4 regions of the Bacillus sp. THAF10 genome follow, and region 1 is predicted to be linked to each of the others. Evidence: riboswitches for the same ligand, from Rfam matches in the RefSeq annotation. Region 1 holds a riboswitch; each other region holds the start of a gene.

Region 1 (4,212 bases):
GGCTGTTACTGCAGTTGCCATGATTATTGGACCTGCAGTCGTAAGAAGGGTAGGAGAAATGCGAGCGGTTGTTATTTTGCAAGTACTGTCGCTTCCGTTTATGCTCATCACTGCTTTCACTCAAGTTTTTTGGCTAGCTGCACTTGGCTTTTTATTTAGGCAAGCCTTAATGAATGCGGCCAATCCAATCATTTCCTCCATGATGATGGACAAAGTGGATAACTCTTTAAAAGGTTTTGCTAATTCCATGAATCAAATGGTGTTTTCACTAGGTTGGGCAAGTATGGGGCCGGTTTCAATGGGCATTGTCTTAGTTTATGGGGAATATTGGGGATATTCGATTGTTTTCTCCATTACAGCTGTTCTTTATTTGACAAGCTCTATCTTCTTTTATTTGATGTTTAGGGAAAAATCGACGGTAAGTATAGCAAAAGCCGTTGTTAAGACATCATAGACTGACATATTTCTTGGGAAATGAAGAACAATTATCGGAAATTATCGGTAATTGTTCTTGTTATTTTAAAGGGTTTTTCTTTTGCGAAGAGGAATATTTCTTATAAAGGGGGTGGTTGGTGTGGTAAAAGAAATTCTGGAAATGTTTCTAAAAAGAGCGATGGCAAAATCGCATTTAATGGAAATTTTACCGTATTACAATGTCTGCTGCTGCCTGATTGTAGATGGAGAGAAGTTCATTTTTTCTGTTACCAAAAACCAATTACAGCTAGAAATAAAGCCAGTCTCCATTGACGTTAGTATTGAAGGATCGCGGGAAGAGGTCGTGAAAATGCTTAACGGAACTAAGATGAGGGATCTCAAGAGTCTCCAGTTTAAGGGGTCGTTTAGACAATATCTGCTGATGGATTCATTGTTTACCTTAGTAAACAAGCCAGTGCAAAAAGGCGTGAGCTAAAAAGGATAACCTACTGCTTATAGAGAATATAAAGGGTAGAAAAAGAGAAAATAGGCGGTGGGTTTTTTGTATTTTTTTATTGTCAACAAGATCTCAGGTAATGGAAGAGGTCTTAAGGTTTGGACAAAAATAGAGAAGTTAATGAAAGAAAAAAGGGTAGATTTTCTTGTAGAATATACAGAAAAGCAAGGACATGCTAAGGAAATCATTGGAAAACTAAAAAAAGAGGTTTCAGCTGTTGTGGTAATTGGCGGAGATGGAACGATTCATGAGGTCATAAATGGTTTAGTATATAAAAATATTCCTCTGGGCGTAATTCCATCAGGATCGGGAAATGATTATGCAAGAAGTATGAACATTCCCTTTGCACCTCATAAAGCATTAGAGCGCATCCTTACCTTTGAAGCTAAAAAGATAGATATTGGGAAGGCTGGAGATAGATATTTTCTATCCATAGCTGGGATGGGGTTTGATGGAAAGGTAGCAGAGGTAACAAATGCATCCTCATCAAAAAGCTTCTTAAATAAAATTCGCCTTGGAAGTTTAGCATATATCGTAAATATTTTTAAAGTTCTATTTACCTATCAACCTTCTGATGTTGTAGTTAACATAGACGGCAATGAAAGGATTTATAAAGATGTATGGCTCATTGCCATGGCGAACCTGCCTTATTATGGGGGCGGGTTAAAAATATGTCCAGAAGCGGATGCCCGCGATGGAAAGCTGGATATGTGTGTAGTTTCTGGGATCAGTCGCTTTGAGCTTTTGTTTGTATTTCCCCTAGTAATTAAAGGAGCACATGTAAAACATCGTCATGTTAGTATGACGAGGGGACAGAAAGTGTGTCTTAAACAAACAGGTAAAATGGTACTTCAGTGTGATGGAGAAATTATTAGCCACGAAAAATTCAAATTTAAAATAGAGGAAAAAGCACTAAATGTTTTATAGAAAGTTTTTAGTTGACAGTCTAATTATCACCATGATACGATAGCAATCGTTAATTCAAATTACCCAAACTTTATATTTTATCTCTTATCGAGAGTGGTGGAGGGACGTGCCCGATGAAACCCGGCAACCGTCAACAAGTAATTGTTGAAATGGTGCCAAGTCACACAAAGCGTTATTAATTGCTTTGGCAGATGAGAGGAAGGACCCTTTACATATAATCCTTTCTGCTCATTTGGCAGAAGGGATTTTTTAGTTTGGGGTACGCTAACTAGAGGACTATGAGAAAGCAGGTGTAGGTTTTGATATCACTTCAAGGAGTTACAAAGGTTTTTAAAACTAGAAACGGTCCCGTTACAGCCGTTGATAATATAGATCTATCCATTAATCAAGGAGAAATCTACGGAATCATTGGATATAGTGGAGCAGGAAAAAGTACCTTGATTAGAATGTTAAATGGATTAGAAACGCCAACTGATGGTGTAGTCGATGTTGCTGGAAGAAATTTCGGGAAAATTAAAGGCCCTGAGCTTCGTAAGGCACGCCAAGAAATCAGCATGATTTTTCAACACTTTAACCTATTATGGTCGAGAACAGTAAAAGAAAACATCGCCTTTCCCTTAGAGATTGCAGGTGTAGGACGTTCGGAACGAAATCGAAGAGTGGATGAATTAATTAAACTCGTTGGTTTAGAAGGTAGAGGAGATTCTTATCCATCTCAGTTAAGTGGAGGGCAAAAACAGCGGGTTGGAATTGCCAGAGCACTAGCGAACAATCCGAAAGTTCTCTTATGTGATGAAGCAACTTCTGCCTTAGATCCACAAACAACAGATTCTATTTTAGAGCTGCTTGTGGACATCAATAAACGATTGTCCTTAACGATTGTGTTAATCACTCACGAAATGCATGTTATTCGAAAAATTTGTCATCGTGTAGCAGTGATGGAAAATGGAAAGGTTGTTGAGCAAGGGGATGTTCTTCACGTATTCCGAAAACCAGAACAGGATATTACGAAACGTTTTGTCAAACAGGTAACAGAGCCTGAAGAAACACAAGAAACCATCGAGCATTTATTAGCAGAATATCCACGTGGGCAAGTGATTCAATTAACCTTTGTTGGGACTTCTGCCGAACAGCCGTTAATCACAAATTTGATACGTAAGTTTCCTATAGAAGTAAACATTGTGCAAGGGAAAATATCACAAACGCAAAATGGAGCATATGGTTCTTTATTTGTTCATTTAGATGGTGAGCAGGAAGAGCTTGAACGTGCCCTTGATTTTATTAAAGAGCAGCAAGTGGAGTTGGAGGTGATCACACATGCTTGAGCGGGTAAATTGGGACAAGATGTGGGATGCTACCGTTGAAACGCTTTATATGAGCAGTATCTCTGTTGTCGCTACGTTTGTTTTAGGAATCGTCCTTGGCTTACTGCTTTTTTTGACGGCTAAAGGAAACATATGGCAAAATCGTTTCATCAATGGTTTGGTCGCTGCTTTTGTTAATATATTTCGTTCTATTCCCTTTGTAATTTTAATCTTCTTATTGATTCCATTCACAAGAACGATTATGGGTACGATTATTGGGGCTAATGCAGCGCTGCCAGCTTTGATAATTGGTGCAGCACCTTTCTATGCAAGGATGGTAGAGATTGCTTTACGTGAAATAGATAAAGGTGTCATCGAAGCAGCTCGTTCCATGGGGGCAAAGACTACAGAAATCATTTGGAAAGTATTACTTCCGGAATCGATGCCAGCTTTAGTTTCGGGGATCACAGTTACAGCTATCGCGATTGTCAGTTACACTGCGATGGCAGGCATTATTGGAGCAGGTGGACTTGGAAACCTGGCCTTCTTGGATGGATTCCAACGTAATAATTGGGAAGTAACATTAGTATGTACCGTCATTATTTTAATTATCGTATTTATCATCCAATACATTGGTGATTTAATAACAAACAAATTAGACAAACGTTAACAGAAAGAGGGATGTACAGATGAAAAAGGTAATAAGTCTTTTTGCAGTCTCATTATTAATATTGGTTCTTGCTGCATGTGGAAATGGGGAAAAAGAAGGTGGCTCCAAGATAGAAGAAGGAAAATTAGTGATTGGTGCATCTAATGTACCTCACGCAGAAATTCTTGAAGAAGCAAAACCGTTACTTGAAGAAAAAGGAATCGAACTGGATATCCAAACATTTACCGATTATGTTATTCCAAATCAAACACTTCGTGATGGGGATATTGACGCAAACTTTTTCCAACACGAGCCATATTTAAAATCGCAAATTGAAGAAAATGACTACGATTTTGTAAGTGTAGGCGGCGTTCACATAGAGCCAATTGGTGTGTATTCAA
Region 2 (4,212 bases), 1.6 Mb from region 1:
TTAAAAGTGACAATTTCGATATTAATTCCTTCCTTTTCTGCTTTTTCAGCTACAAAGTCCCAAATTCTTGTGTCAGTACCACTTACGCCAATTTTTACTGTTTTCTCATCATCTGAGCAGCCTGCCGCTACCAGTAGTAATAAAAATAATCCTGCAAAACCTAGTAATTTTTTCATGATGTCTTTCTCTCCTTATCGTCTTCTAATTTTTTTTGATAAAATATTTCCGGAACTCTGAACACCCTGTACCAATACCACAAGGATGGCGACGGTGATTAACATCGTTACTTCGTCAAATTGCTGGTAGCCATAGGTAATGGCAAGATCACCAAGGCCACCCCCGCCAACAGCCCCTGCCATGGCGGATGCCCCAATAAGTCCAATGGTGGCGATCGTGATGGCTAAGACGAGGGAGCTTAATGCTTCTGGTAGCAAAAATTTGAAAATGATTTGCCTTGGTGTCGCCCCCATTGCTTCTGCTGCTTCCAAAACACCTGGCTCCACCTCGAGAAGTGAGTTTTCTACGAGTCTTGCAAAATATGGCGCTGCGTAAAAAATTAAAGGTACAGTTGCTGCTGCGGTCCCGATCGAGGTACCAACAAGCAATCTGGTAATCGGAATGATGGCAACAAGTAAAATGATGAACGGTATCGAGCGAAATACGTTTATGACAGGATTTATTAGGTTAAATAGGTAAGTATTTTCTAAAATATGTCCTTTTCTTGAAACCACTAGGAGCACACCAAGCGGCAAGCCCAGTAGGACGGAGAACAGTAAGGAGAAGCTTACCATCGATACTGTTTCAAGTAAGGCATCAATAATCTGATCTGGTCTAACTCGCATGTGCGTTCACCTCTTTCACTAGAACTTTTTCTTGTTGGATGTAAAATAGGGCTCTTTTTATTTCAGATGGCTCTCCTTTTAACTCCACGATCAAATTACCAAATGGAATTCCTTGAAGCTCTGTTATGTTACCGAAGAGCACATTGACGTCGACTTTAAATTTCTTGGCCACCTGAGACAAAAAGGGCTGGCCAGTGGAGGCACCAACAAAGTTAATGCGATAAACTCCTTGATGGTCATCTTTGTTGCTTACGAGCTCTAGAATCGATTTTGGCAGCTTGTCATTTAAGACGGAGCTGACAAAGTTGCGTGCTGTTTCTGTTTGTGGGTTAGAAAATAAATCAAATACTGTTCCATGCTCAATGATTTTTCCTTTTTCAATAACAGCGACTTTATCACAAATGTCGCGGATGACGGACATTTCATGCGTAATCATGAGAACGGTAATTTTGTAGTCCTTGTTTATTTTTTTCAAAAGCTCTAGGATGGAGCTTGTTGTTTGTGGATCAAGAGCGGAGGTTGCTTCGTCACAAAGCAGGACAGAAGGCCTTGTGGCAAGGGCTCTGGCGATACCAACACGTTGTTTTTGTCCGCCTGATAACTGATCAGGGTAATTGTCTTTTTTATCAGCAAGCCCGACAAATTCGAGTAGCTCCTTCACTCTTTCTTTTATTTCTGCCTTATTTGTACCACTAATGATTAAGGGCATTGCAACATTTTCATACACGGTTTTCGAGTTTAGAAGATTGAAATGTTGAAAGACCATGCCGATTTTTCGCTTGGCTTCGCGAATTTTTTTCGGGGAAAGCTGGGTTAAATCTACTCCGCCTATCAAAACCCTTCCTGAAGTCGGACGCTCAAGCAGGTTCACGCAACGAATGAGCGAGCTTTTGCCGGCTCCACTAAAACCGATGACACCGTAAATTTCTCCTTCTTCAATGTTGAGGTCAATACCATCAAGGGCATGAACCTCCTTATCACCACTTTTGTATACCTTTTTAACATCTTTAAATGAGATCATGCTGGGTGCTTCCTCCGTTTCTTGAAAAAATATAAAAAATACCCTTTTCTTGAAAAGACAAGAAAAGGGCATTGGGGGATCGATGCTCTTTCTTATCTTTCAAGCGAATTGCTTGATGGAATTGGCACAGTGCTCATGTAAGCCTGTTGCCGAGGTTTCATAGGGCCATTCCCTCCACCTCTCTGGATAAGAAAACAATTATAAAGTTGTTATACGTCGCTTATGACTTCCTAAGGGCGACCTTGAGCCTCCTCGGCTTTGCCTGCGGGGTCTCAAGATTGTGAAAAGATGCATTCGTCTATTACAAAAACAAAAAACCTCTTCCTACATAGATAAGAAGAGGTTTTTAGTCCGGGTGAACTTTTGCTCTTCTTATCTTTCAAGCGAATCGCTTGATGGAATTGGCACAGTGCTTATGCAAGCCTGTTGCCGAGGTTTCACAGGGCCGTTCCCTCCACCTCTCTGGATAAGAAAAAAGTTTTATTTGATTGATGCTTAGTTTAGTATGGTTTTTTTTGAGTGTCAATAGGTTTTTTTACAATAAATGATTGTGTAAACGCTTACGTCCTTGCTGGGCTTATTATGAAAATATTTTGAAAAATGAAACCTATGGGTGTTCCAATTCGTCATATTTAATGGGGATATATGGCAAAGGAGAGAAGTGAGTTGAAGAAGTCTAGTATTGTAATTAGCATTAGTTTTCTAAGTTTTATTATGGTAGTGGTAGCATTAATTAATACATATAAAATCAATAAAGGCTATGCAGAGTACCATTCTGCAGCGGTACGGAATGATACCTCTCATTTTATAGCTAGCTTTGAAGATAACGATAGAATTTTTAAAGCTATTTTGAACGAGGGGACTCTTTCTCAAGAGCAACTCGCTCAGGTGAGAGAAAACGTCTATGTTCAAGTGCGATATTATGAGGATTACCACGGACTGGCGGTCCACTTAGACCGTTATCAACATGATGCGTATTCGATTGCAAGTGCTGCGTTTTTAACAGAAGCCGTGTTCAACAGACAGCAGGGGCAACTTGAAATAAAAACTAGGATGGATGTGGACGATACCTTTGTTAAAAAGGTGGAAATGTTGGTCTTATTTAATAGTAACTGCATAAAAGAGCTTCATAGACGGACACAGCATTTGGAGCTAAATGAGGAAGGCAGTGCTGAGATTAGCATCACAGATGATTTTTGGATTGATATTTTACGAGGATTAAATCGCTTATCTTATGAAAAGCAAAGTGATCTACAGATGCTACTAAATTAAAGGGAGGTGCTTAGATGAAGTGGATGCTCCTTATTTGTGTGTTTTTGGTAAGTGGTTGTAGCTATAATATGAGTGTTGCGACGCTCAGTGAACAAGGAGAAATTGCAAAGTCTCATTTAGAAGGATTAGGCTATTCGATTGTTTCCTTTGAAGAGGAAGGGGAAATAGAGTTTAAACGGAACTTTGTCAATGTGATGCCCAATGACCAATTGCTAAGTGTGCAATACGGGGAATTAGATGATTATTTGGATGAAGTGATGGCTACTGTTCACTTTTTAGTCAGTGGTCATCCGTTAGATGATCAATATAAAAAAGGGAAAAGTCATGCAACCGTATTTCTGATTGAGAACAAGGTTGTTGGTGGGTGGTCCTTTCCGTATTCGGATGAAGCGTTAGCAGGTGCACCATATTCACTGGATGGAAAAACGAGAGAAGAAGTTCATGGCAGCAATGAAAAGTGGCTGGCGAAAAAAGAGAACGCCCAAAAGCTTCAGCCAGTAAAGGTAGAGAAGCGCACAGACGCTGGGTATGAAACGGTGAAAATAGTGGAAGCGGCCACAGAACTTCAACGATTGGAAGATTTCTTTGCAAATAGGTTCGGGGAAAGTAAAGTGAAAGTGGAGATGGTAAGAGACCCTGACTATCGATTTCACATGAACGGCTCCACCTATGCCTTGTGGGTTACCCCACTCGGCGATGGCATGGAGGTTGTAGTAGAGGGAGAAGCAAAGTATGCAAAGCTCTCAGAAGCTTCCGCAGCAGAGCTTTTTCCAATCATTACAGGGGAAAAATTCATTGCAGAATAAAAAAGCTCAAAGCCGCCAATATGGTGCTTTGAGCTTTTGCTTTTTTATAAACCTGCAGAAAGAAGTACTTTCCCTTCAGGCAATTCGTTTCCTTTTTGCGGCTCTAAGGTGATGGCAATGGTATCCCATTCCTTTACAGTTGTTTCATCGATGTTGTAAAGGACATACCCTTTTCCTTGGCTGTCGACGATAAAGTCACCAGCTGGTATTGGTGAGCCGTCTTTTAAGAGCCAAACCTGGTACACTTCAGTTCCTGAGAGTTCAGGAAGTT
Region 3 (4,212 bases), 1.0 Mb from region 1:
AGCACTGCTCCAAAGGAATTTTGCAAAAATGCCAGTCGATTGGCAAGCTCTGGGTCTTTGGCAACCGCAAGTCCTGCGACCACATCGCTGTGACCAGACAAGAATTTTGTTGCACTGTGTAAAACAAGGTCAGCGCCTAGTGCGAGCGGTTTTTGCAATGCTGGCGTTAAAAAAGTGTTATCAACAAAGGTTAGGGCATCTATGTGTTTAGCAAGCTCAGAAATGGCTTTGATGTCGGTCACCTTTAACAACGGATTGGACGGTGTTTCGACGTAAAAAAGCTTTGTATTTGGCTTGATTGCTTTTTTTACTCTATCCAAGTCCGTCATATCAACAAACGTATGCTCAACCCCGTATCGTGTCAGCACCTGCGACACCATCCGATACGTCCCGCCGTACACATCCTCCGAAATCAGCACATGATCACCTTGCGAGAGTAAGAGAAAAGAGGTGGAGATTGCCGCCATGCCGGATGAAAAAGCAAAGCCTCTCGTTCCTTCTTCCAGCTGGGCAACGGTTTCTTCCAAAGCTTCTCTCGTCGGATTTGCCGAGCGGCCGTAGTCATATTTTCCGAAACTATCGATATCAAACTGATGGAAGGTGGAAGCATGCTGGATTGGCACACTGACCGCCCCATTTTGCTTATCGACCTTATGCTGATTGTGCAACAATTTCGTTTGAAAAGAATGGCTCACGATAGGACCTCCTTTTGAATGGATGCTGCTTTTAGGGCAGCCTCTACATCACGTATTAAATCATCAGCGTCTTCTATACCAACAGAAAAACGAAGCAGCCTGTTACAAACGCCGGTTTTGATGCGAATCTCCTCTGGTATATCGGCATGCGTTTGGGTTGCTGGATAGGTGATAAAACTTTCCACGCCACCAAGACTCTCAGCAAAGGTGATTAGCTGTAAGTTTTGCAAAAACGGATTCACCCAGGCTTCCTCTTGAATGCGAAAGGACAGCATTCCGCCCCTCCCCGGATACAACACATCGGTTACGGCTGGGTGTGTTTTGAGATACTCTGCAATGGCCTTCGCATTTTTTTCATGACGTTCCATACGTAAGGACAAGGTCTTCATGCCCCGCATCAATAGCCAAGAATCAAAAGGACTGAGGACCGCACCTGCGGCATTATGGTGAAGCGCTAGCGATTCGCAAAGCTCTTTGCCTTTTGCAACAATCAGTCCGGCAAGCACATCATTATGGCCACCAAGGTATTTGGTCGCGCTATGAATGACAAGGTCCGCACCAAGCTTTATAGGATTTAATAGAACAGGAGTGTAAAAGGTATTATCACAGATTAAAAGAATGTCTCGCGCTTTTGCAAGCTGTGACACGGCTTCTAAATCTGTTTCTACCATCAGGGGATTAGTTGGAGTTTCCACAAAAATAGCTCTCGTCTGTGGGGTAATCGCTGCTTTGATTTCTTCTAGGTTTGTGGTATCCACATACGTACAACACAGCCCCCATTTTTTATAGCCTTCCTCAAACAGTCGGTAAGTCCCACCGTACAAATCCTTACAAACAAGGAGTTCGTCACCTGATTTAAAAAGAGAAAGAATCGTGAGGATCGCCGCCATTCCAGAGCTGCACGCAAATCCTTGGTCGCCATCTTCAAGTTCCGCAATTGCTTGCTCTAACACATGTCTCGTCGGATTTCCTGTACGCGTGTAGTCATAGCCTGTCGATTGACCAATCCCCTCATGACGATAAGCCGTGGAAAAATAAACAGGCGGATTGACCGTTCCAGTGGCTGTTTCACTTCTATTACCAATTTGCGCAAGCTTTGTGTCTGTTTTATACATAGAATAGACCTCCCGATAGCTAATTTTGGTTTTCCTTAGGATGGGGGAGGAGGCATTTGGATAAAAAGAAAAAAGCCTCCTTATAAGAAGAAGACTTTTTGGTTGAAAGTTCATTCTTCTCATCTGTGCAAGCAACCTACATTGCTCACTGGAATTAGCACCTTTTCAACGCTGTTCTGAGCGCTGCTGGTTGCTGAGGTGTCATCGGGCCATTCCCTCTACCTCTCTGGATAAGAAATTTCATTATATAGTTATTAGTATTATCTGAACGTTTTAATTATTTTACTAATTTACAACAGGAAAGCGAGAAATGCAATAATTTTTTTTGAAAGCGCATTGCACACGACCGGAAAAGGAGGGGTTTGGAGGAGAGTGGGTTGAGCACGGAGGCTGGTGGTGGACCTAAAAACGGGAGTAGCCGAGGAAAATGAGTCAAGCAGAGGTGCTGGACGACCGAAAAACGGGAGTCGCAGACGAAAATGTGTCGAGCAGAGGTGCTGGACGACCGAAAAACGGGAGCCGAAGAGGAAAATGAGTCGAGCAGGGGTGTAGGACGACCGAAAAACGGGAGCCGCGGAGTGTAATGAGTCAAGGAGAGGTGCTGGACGACCGAAAAACGGGAGTCGCGGAGGAAAATGAGTCAAGCAGGGGTGGTGGACGACCGAAAAAAGGGAGTCGCGGAGGAAAATGAGTCGAGCAGGGGTGCTGGACGACCGAAAAACGGGAGCCGCGGAGGAAAATGAGTCAAGCAGAGGTGCTGGACGACCGAAAAAAGGGAGCCGCGGAGGAAAATGAGTCGAGCAGGGGTGGTGGACGACCGAAAAAAGGGAGTCGCGGAGGAAAATGAGTCAAGCAGAGATGCTGGACGACCGAAAAACGGGAGTCGCAGACGAAAATGAGTCAAGCAGAGGTGCTGGACGACCGAAAAACGGGAATCGCGGAGGAAAATGAGTCAAGCAGGGGTGGTGGACGACCGAAAAACGGGAGTCGCAGAGGAAAATGAGTCAAGCAGGGGTGTTGGACGACCGAAAAAAGGGAGCCGCGGAGGAAAATGAGTCAAGCAGAGATGCTGGACGACCGAAAAACGGGAGCCGAAGAGGAAAATGAGTCGAGCAGGGGTGGTGGACGACCGAAAAACCGCAGTCGCAAAAGAAAACGAATCAAGCAGCCTGTCCCTTCCAACATCAAACTTCAATAGGTTAAATCCCGCCCCAAATCTGTCATAAATTGGTCAATCACAGAAAGAGAAATTGGATTGTATCTGTTATATAATGGGTACTAGAAGAGTATGTGAGATTTTTCACAAACAAACAAACAATCAAACAAAACCTATCCCATCATCAAAATGAAACGAGGGAAACGACATGACGGACCTAAAAGCCATTGCAAAATCACATAAAGGCATTCGAATGAGACTTCTTTTTATTGCCGTACTCACCGGTTTGACCGTGATTGGCCAGGCGTATTTCTTTGTGACCATTGTGGATCGGGTGTTCCTTCAGGGTTACTCGTTCACAGAAATACTACCGTTTCTTGCAGGCTTACTCTCTGTTTTAGCAGCACGAGCAGCCCTCACTTATCTAAATGGAATTACCGGTGTGAAGCTTGCTGCTAAAGTGAAAAAGGAGCTAAGAGCCTCGCTATTAAAAAAACTATCTAAAAGTCCAATCCAAGCAGCGCTTCAAGGGCAATCAGGCCAAAAGGTAAGTGTGATGATGGATGCAGTGGACGAAGTAGATTCCTATTTTAGTAAATACGTGCCACAGGTGATGCAATCTAGCATTGTTCCGTTAATCATCTTAATTGCCGCCTTCAGTCAGCACGTCAACAGCGGTCTCATTATTTTAGTCACCGCTCCGTTTATCCCGATTTTCATGATTGTTGTTGGGTTGAAGACGAAGAATAAATCAGAAGAACAAATGGAAAAGCTAAATGCTTTTTCCGGGACCTTTCTTGATACGTTACAGGGGTTAACTACCTTAAAGCTGTTTAATCGCTCGCAAAAGCAGGAGCACACAATCGAGAATAGCAGTCTAAGCTTTCGCGATGCCACGATGGAAGTGTTGAAAATTGCCTTTTTATCAGCGCTGATGCTGGAATTTATTTCGATGCTTGCCATTGGGCTTATCGCATTGGAGGCAGGCTTTCAGCTTGTTGTCTTTGAAAATATCAGCTTTTTCACGGCCTTTTTTGTTCTAGTATTAGCACCGGAATTTTATCTCTATTTAAAAGAGCTCGGTAGTGCCTTCCACACAGGTCGTGGAAGCATGGGAGCTGCGCAGAAAATCTTCGATGAATTAAACAAAGAGGAAGCAGCGATGGAGTGGGGCAATGAAGAGCTGCCAGATAAGCTAACGCCACCTGCTATCGAACTAAAGCATGCTGGCTTTCAGTATGGTGCA
Region 4 (4,212 bases), 1.9 Mb from region 1:
GATTATGAGCTGGAAAATTGCTTGTATTCAATTTGATATAGCTTTTGGAGATCCTGAAAAAAACATTGATAAAGTGTGTGAATTAATAAAGAAAGCTGGGGAAGAACACCCTGATATAATCGTGCTTCCTGAGCTATGGTCGACAGGCTATGATTTAGAACGACTTGATAAAATAGCGGACTCTGGTGGTTTCGTAACAACAAAGTTACTCAAATCAGCTGCAAAAGAAGTTGGTGCACATATTGTTGGGGGCTCTGTTGCCAAAAAAACAAATAAGGGAATTTATAATACGATGTTAACAGTAAATAAAGACGGAGAAGTGGTCGGAGAATATAGCAAGCTTCACTTGTTCAGACTCATGGATGAACACCACTTTTTACAACCCGGAAAAACAGACGGGCTTTTTGAGCTAGATGGCGAAGCTTGTGCAGGCTTCATCTGCTATGATATAAGATTTCCTGAATGGATTCGCGCCCATACAACGAAACAGGCAAAAGCGATTTTCGTCGTTGCAGAATGGCCACTTGCGCGCGTGGAACACTGGCGAACGTTACTAATTGCACGAGCAATTGAAAATCAATGTTATGTGATTGCTTGCAACCGTTCAGGCGCAGATCCGAAAAACACCTTCGCAGGGCATTCCATGATTATTGATCCTTGGGGAGAAATTTTGGCTGAAGCAGGTGAAGAAGAAGAAATTATTACAGCCACTGTAGACTTAGCAAAAGTCGATGAAGTACGAAAAAAAATTCCAATCTTTGAAGATAGAAGACCACAATACTATTAATATCAAAAGCGAAATGCGCCCGTTTTGCGACGTACAATCTTTGTCTAGTTGCAGCGGCTGAACAAGCCGCTTCACTTTTTGTCGCACTGAGCCGTATGAGATAAAGAAAACACGAAGAGCACGAGCGTCGATGTTGCCTTATCGTAAGGAGGCGAGGGAAGTTTGCTAGTCGCAGGCGCATGGAGCTTGATGTATCAAAAGCGAAATGCGCCCGTTTTGCGACGTACAAACTTTGTCTAGTTGCAGCGGCTGAACAAGCCGCTTCACTTTTCGTGGCACTGAACCGTATGAGATAAAGAAAACACGAAGAGCTCGAGCGTCGATGTTGCCTTATCGTAAGGAGGCGAGGGAAGTTTGCTAGTCGCAGGCGCATGGAGCTTGTCGTATTAAAATCGAAAAATTGAACAAAAAATAAAAGGACCCTATCACTAGGGTCCTTTCTATTTGGCTAGCATTATTTTGTAACGTTAGCAGCTTGAGGTCCACGAGCACCTTCAACGATTTCGAAAGAAACTTCTTGACCTTCTTCTAAAGTTTTGAAGCCGTCGCCTTGGATAGCGGAGAAGTGTACGAATACATCGTCTTGACCTTCAACTTCGATGAATCCAAAACCTTTTTCTGCATTAAACCATTTTACTTTACCTTGTAACATGTTTGTTCCTCCTTGTGGTTAACCCACGTAAATATTACTATTCTTGCTCTTTCAAACATTTCAAGACGAAAACTTTGTTTCTGACTTTCCATATTCACGAACAAAAATAATAGTTTAATAATAACAGGTACTTATGTTTTTTTCAAGGTTAAATCCAAATTATTCATATTATCTTTTGTTATTTTTCAAAATAATCAGATTGCAAAAAGATGTTGACATTTTTCCAAGTGCCTTGTTATTATTTTCAACAAGTGATAATTTTCTAAATAATCAGCTTTGTTGAACAACGCTGTTGATTTTCGCAAATTGCTTCGCGTCCGCGGGGCGATACTGGAGCCTCCTCGGCTACGCCTGTGGGCTCTCCAGTCACTCGCTTCAATCCCGCTGGAGTCTACGCATTTGCTACAATCACCAGCTAGAAACTTCTTTAAATCACCGTTCATCATTAACAAAGCCAACTAATTAAATATGTTGTTTTACTCTTATCAAGAGCAGGTGGAGGGACTGGCCCTATGAAACCCGGCAACCGACTTTTTCAAGCACGGTGCTAATTCTTGCAGAAATTTTTCTGACAGATAAGAGGGGAGAAGTTAACTTCAAGCCTCTTTCTTGTGGAAAGGGGCTTTTATTATTGTAATAGCCCCGCTGTATTTTATTTCAATATAGGGGGAGAAAACCATGACAGTTACTTTAGCGAAAGACTATGAACCACTAACAGAGGCAACCGCTGTTACACTTGCCAAGGAGCTAAATTTTTTTAAAGAAGGATCATTATTGGCCTGCCGAGAAATTGGAGACGGAAATCTAAATTTAGTTTTTCATATTACAGATGAAAATAACACAGGAATTATCGTAAAACAGGCACTTCCCTATGCTAAGGTTGTAGGTGAAAGCTGGCCTCTTACTCTACACAGAGCGACGATTGAGGGAAATTATTTAAAGAATGCTGCTACCTTTGTGCCTAATCTTGTTCCAAAGGTTTACTATACGAATGAAACACTGGCAATTACGATAATGGAGGACTTATCACATTTAGAAATTGTCCGACATGGCTTTATTTCTGGCAAGGCATTCCCTCTTGTGTCCTCACATATTGGAGAATATCTAGCCAAAACGTTATTTTACACATCAGATTTTGGAATGAATCAACAAGAAAAGAAAAAGCTTCAACAGCTTTTTAGCAATCCAGAGCTTTGTAAAATCACCGAGGATTTGGTGTTTACAGACCCTTTCTTTGATAGTGAAACAAATGATTATGAGCCAGAACTCCTTAACTCTGTAGAAGATATTTGGAGCAATGATAAATTAAAATTGGAAGTAGCGAAGCTAAAGCAATCGTTTTTAACTAGTGGAGAAGCGCTGCTTCATGGAGATCTGCATACTGGAAGTATCTTTGCCAGTGAGATTGATACAAAAGTCATTGATCCAGAATTTGCTTTTTTTGGCCCAATTGGCTTTGATATCGGGCAGTTTTTTGCAAATATTTTATTGCAGGCCATCACTCGGGACGAAGATTCCAGAGGGGATATTACTAGACACATTCATCATGTGTGGGAAAGCTTCTCTCAAGTTTTTCGTTCACTTTGGGACAAGGAAAGTGTAGAAAAATTCACAACAACACCTCACTATTTCGAACATGTTTTAGAGAAAATTTTTAAAGATGCTATTGGATTTGCAGGTTGTGAGATAATCCGGAGAACAATCGGTCTTGCTCATGTCGCGGACCTTGATTCTATACAACCTGATGCCAAAAGGATTAACATCAAAAAACAGGCGCTTTCTCTTGGTAAGGCGCTTATTATAGATAGAGAATTGATTTCTTCCACTTCAGCGCTTGAAGAATTAATTAATATGAAGGAGTTGAAAGAATCATGACATTTACCTCTACCCTTCCTGTTTCCATCGAATGGAAGGAAACCTATATAAAGCTATTAGATCAGCAACGGCTACCTCAAGAAACAGTATTTTTAAACCTTTACACTTTAGACGAAGTGTATGATGCAATATCCTCCCTAAAGGTTCGAGGGGCGCCTGCCATTGGAATAACAGCAGCATATGGCCTTGCTCTTGCTGCAAAGTCATATCAAACAAAAAGCCTGGACGAATTTATTGAAAAACTAACAGAGGATAAAAATTATCTGGCGGGTTCACGACCCACTGCAGTTAACCTATGTTGGGCATTAGATCGATTATATCATTCCGCCCTTAAGGCAGTTACAATAAATGAAGCGAAGACAAACTTACTTCATCATGCAATACAGATTCAGCAAGAAGATGAAGCTACCTGCAAACAAATTGGCGAACATGCCTTAACTCTGTTTAAGAAAAATGATCATATCTTAACAATATGTAATGCAGGCTCTATTGCTACTGCTCGGTATGGCACTGCACTCGCTCCCTTCTACCTTGCAAAAGAGAGAAATTTCCCTTTAAAAGTATTTGCTTGTGAAACAAGACCTGTATTACAAGGTGCAAGACTAACTGCTTGGGAGCTGCAAAATGCAGGAGTGGATGTAACCCTTATTACAGACAATATGGCAGCACATACCATAAAGAAAAAAAATATAAGTGCTATCATCGTCGGAGCGGACAGAATCACTGCAAACGGAGATACCGCAAACAAAATTGGAACATACGGACTTGCTATTTTGGCAAAGGCTTTTGGTATACCCTTCTATGTAGCTGCTCCCTTGTCCACATTTGATATTTCAATAGCAACTGGAGATTCGATTATCATTGAAGAAAGAAATCCTGATGAAGTCACTCATATTGG

Evidence for each region. Region 1 has a riboswitch for S-adenosylmethionine ahead of FIU87_RS17285 (methionine ABC transporter ATP-binding protein). Riboswitches for the same ligand answer to the same signal wherever they lie in the genome.
Region 2: another riboswitch for S-adenosylmethionine. It lies ahead of FIU87_RS04820 (methionine ABC transporter ATP-binding protein); the one in region 1 lies ahead of FIU87_RS17285 (methionine ABC transporter ATP-binding protein).
Region 3: another riboswitch for S-adenosylmethionine. It lies ahead of FIU87_RS01400 (methionine biosynthesis PLP-dependent protein); the one in region 1 lies ahead of FIU87_RS17285 (methionine ABC transporter ATP-binding protein).
Region 4: another riboswitch for S-adenosylmethionine. It lies ahead of mtnK (S-methyl-5-thioribose kinase); the one in region 1 lies ahead of FIU87_RS17285 (methionine ABC transporter ATP-binding protein).

Annotation. Positions count from the first base shown of each region.
Region 1 covers NZ_CP045403.1:3,336,150-3,340,361, reverse strand. Annotated here, with positions in the region: gene FIU87_RS17300 (MFS transporter) at 1-454, shown strand, start outside; gene FIU87_RS17295 (hypothetical protein) at 575-910, shown strand; gene FIU87_RS17290 (diacylglycerol/lipid kinase family protein) at 968-1,858, shown strand; SAM riboswitch class I at 1,940-2,056, shown strand; gene FIU87_RS17285 (methionine ABC transporter ATP-binding protein) at 2,158-3,183, shown strand; gene FIU87_RS17280 (methionine ABC transporter permease) at 3,176-3,832, shown strand; gene FIU87_RS17275 (MetQ/NlpA family ABC transporter substrate-binding protein) at 3,852-4,212, shown strand, end outside.
Region 2 covers NZ_CP045403.1:896,800-901,011, forward strand. Annotated here, with positions in the region: gene FIU87_RS04810 (MetQ/NlpA family ABC transporter substrate-binding protein) at 1-176, opposite strand, end outside; gene FIU87_RS04815 (methionine ABC transporter permease) at 192-842, opposite strand; gene FIU87_RS04820 (methionine ABC transporter ATP-binding protein) at 832-1,863, opposite strand; SAM riboswitch class I at 1,953-2,056, opposite strand; SAM riboswitch class I at 2,233-2,336, opposite strand; gene FIU87_RS04825 (hypothetical protein) at 2,530-3,135, shown strand; gene FIU87_RS04830 (hypothetical protein) at 3,150-3,941, shown strand; gene FIU87_RS04835 (anti-sigma factor) at 3,986-4,212, opposite strand, start outside.
Region 3 covers NZ_CP045403.1:254,910-259,121, forward strand. Annotated here, with positions in the region: gene metC (cystathionine beta-lyase) at 1-695, opposite strand, end outside; gene FIU87_RS01400 (methionine biosynthesis PLP-dependent protein) at 692-1,810, opposite strand; SAM riboswitch class I at 1,927-2,047, opposite strand; gene FIU87_RS20835 (hypothetical protein) at 2,862-3,008, shown strand; gene cydD (thiol reductant ABC exporter subunit CydD) at 3,175-4,212, shown strand, end outside.
Region 4 covers NZ_CP045403.1:1,395,168-1,399,379, reverse strand. Annotated here, with positions in the region: gene FIU87_RS07375 (carbon-nitrogen family hydrolase) at 5-787, shown strand; gene cspD (cold-shock protein CspD) at 1,242-1,439, opposite strand; SAM riboswitch class I at 1,919-2,021, shown strand; gene mtnK (S-methyl-5-thioribose kinase) at 2,118-3,314, shown strand; gene mtnA (S-methyl-5-thioribose-1-phosphate isomerase) at 3,311-4,212, shown strand, end outside.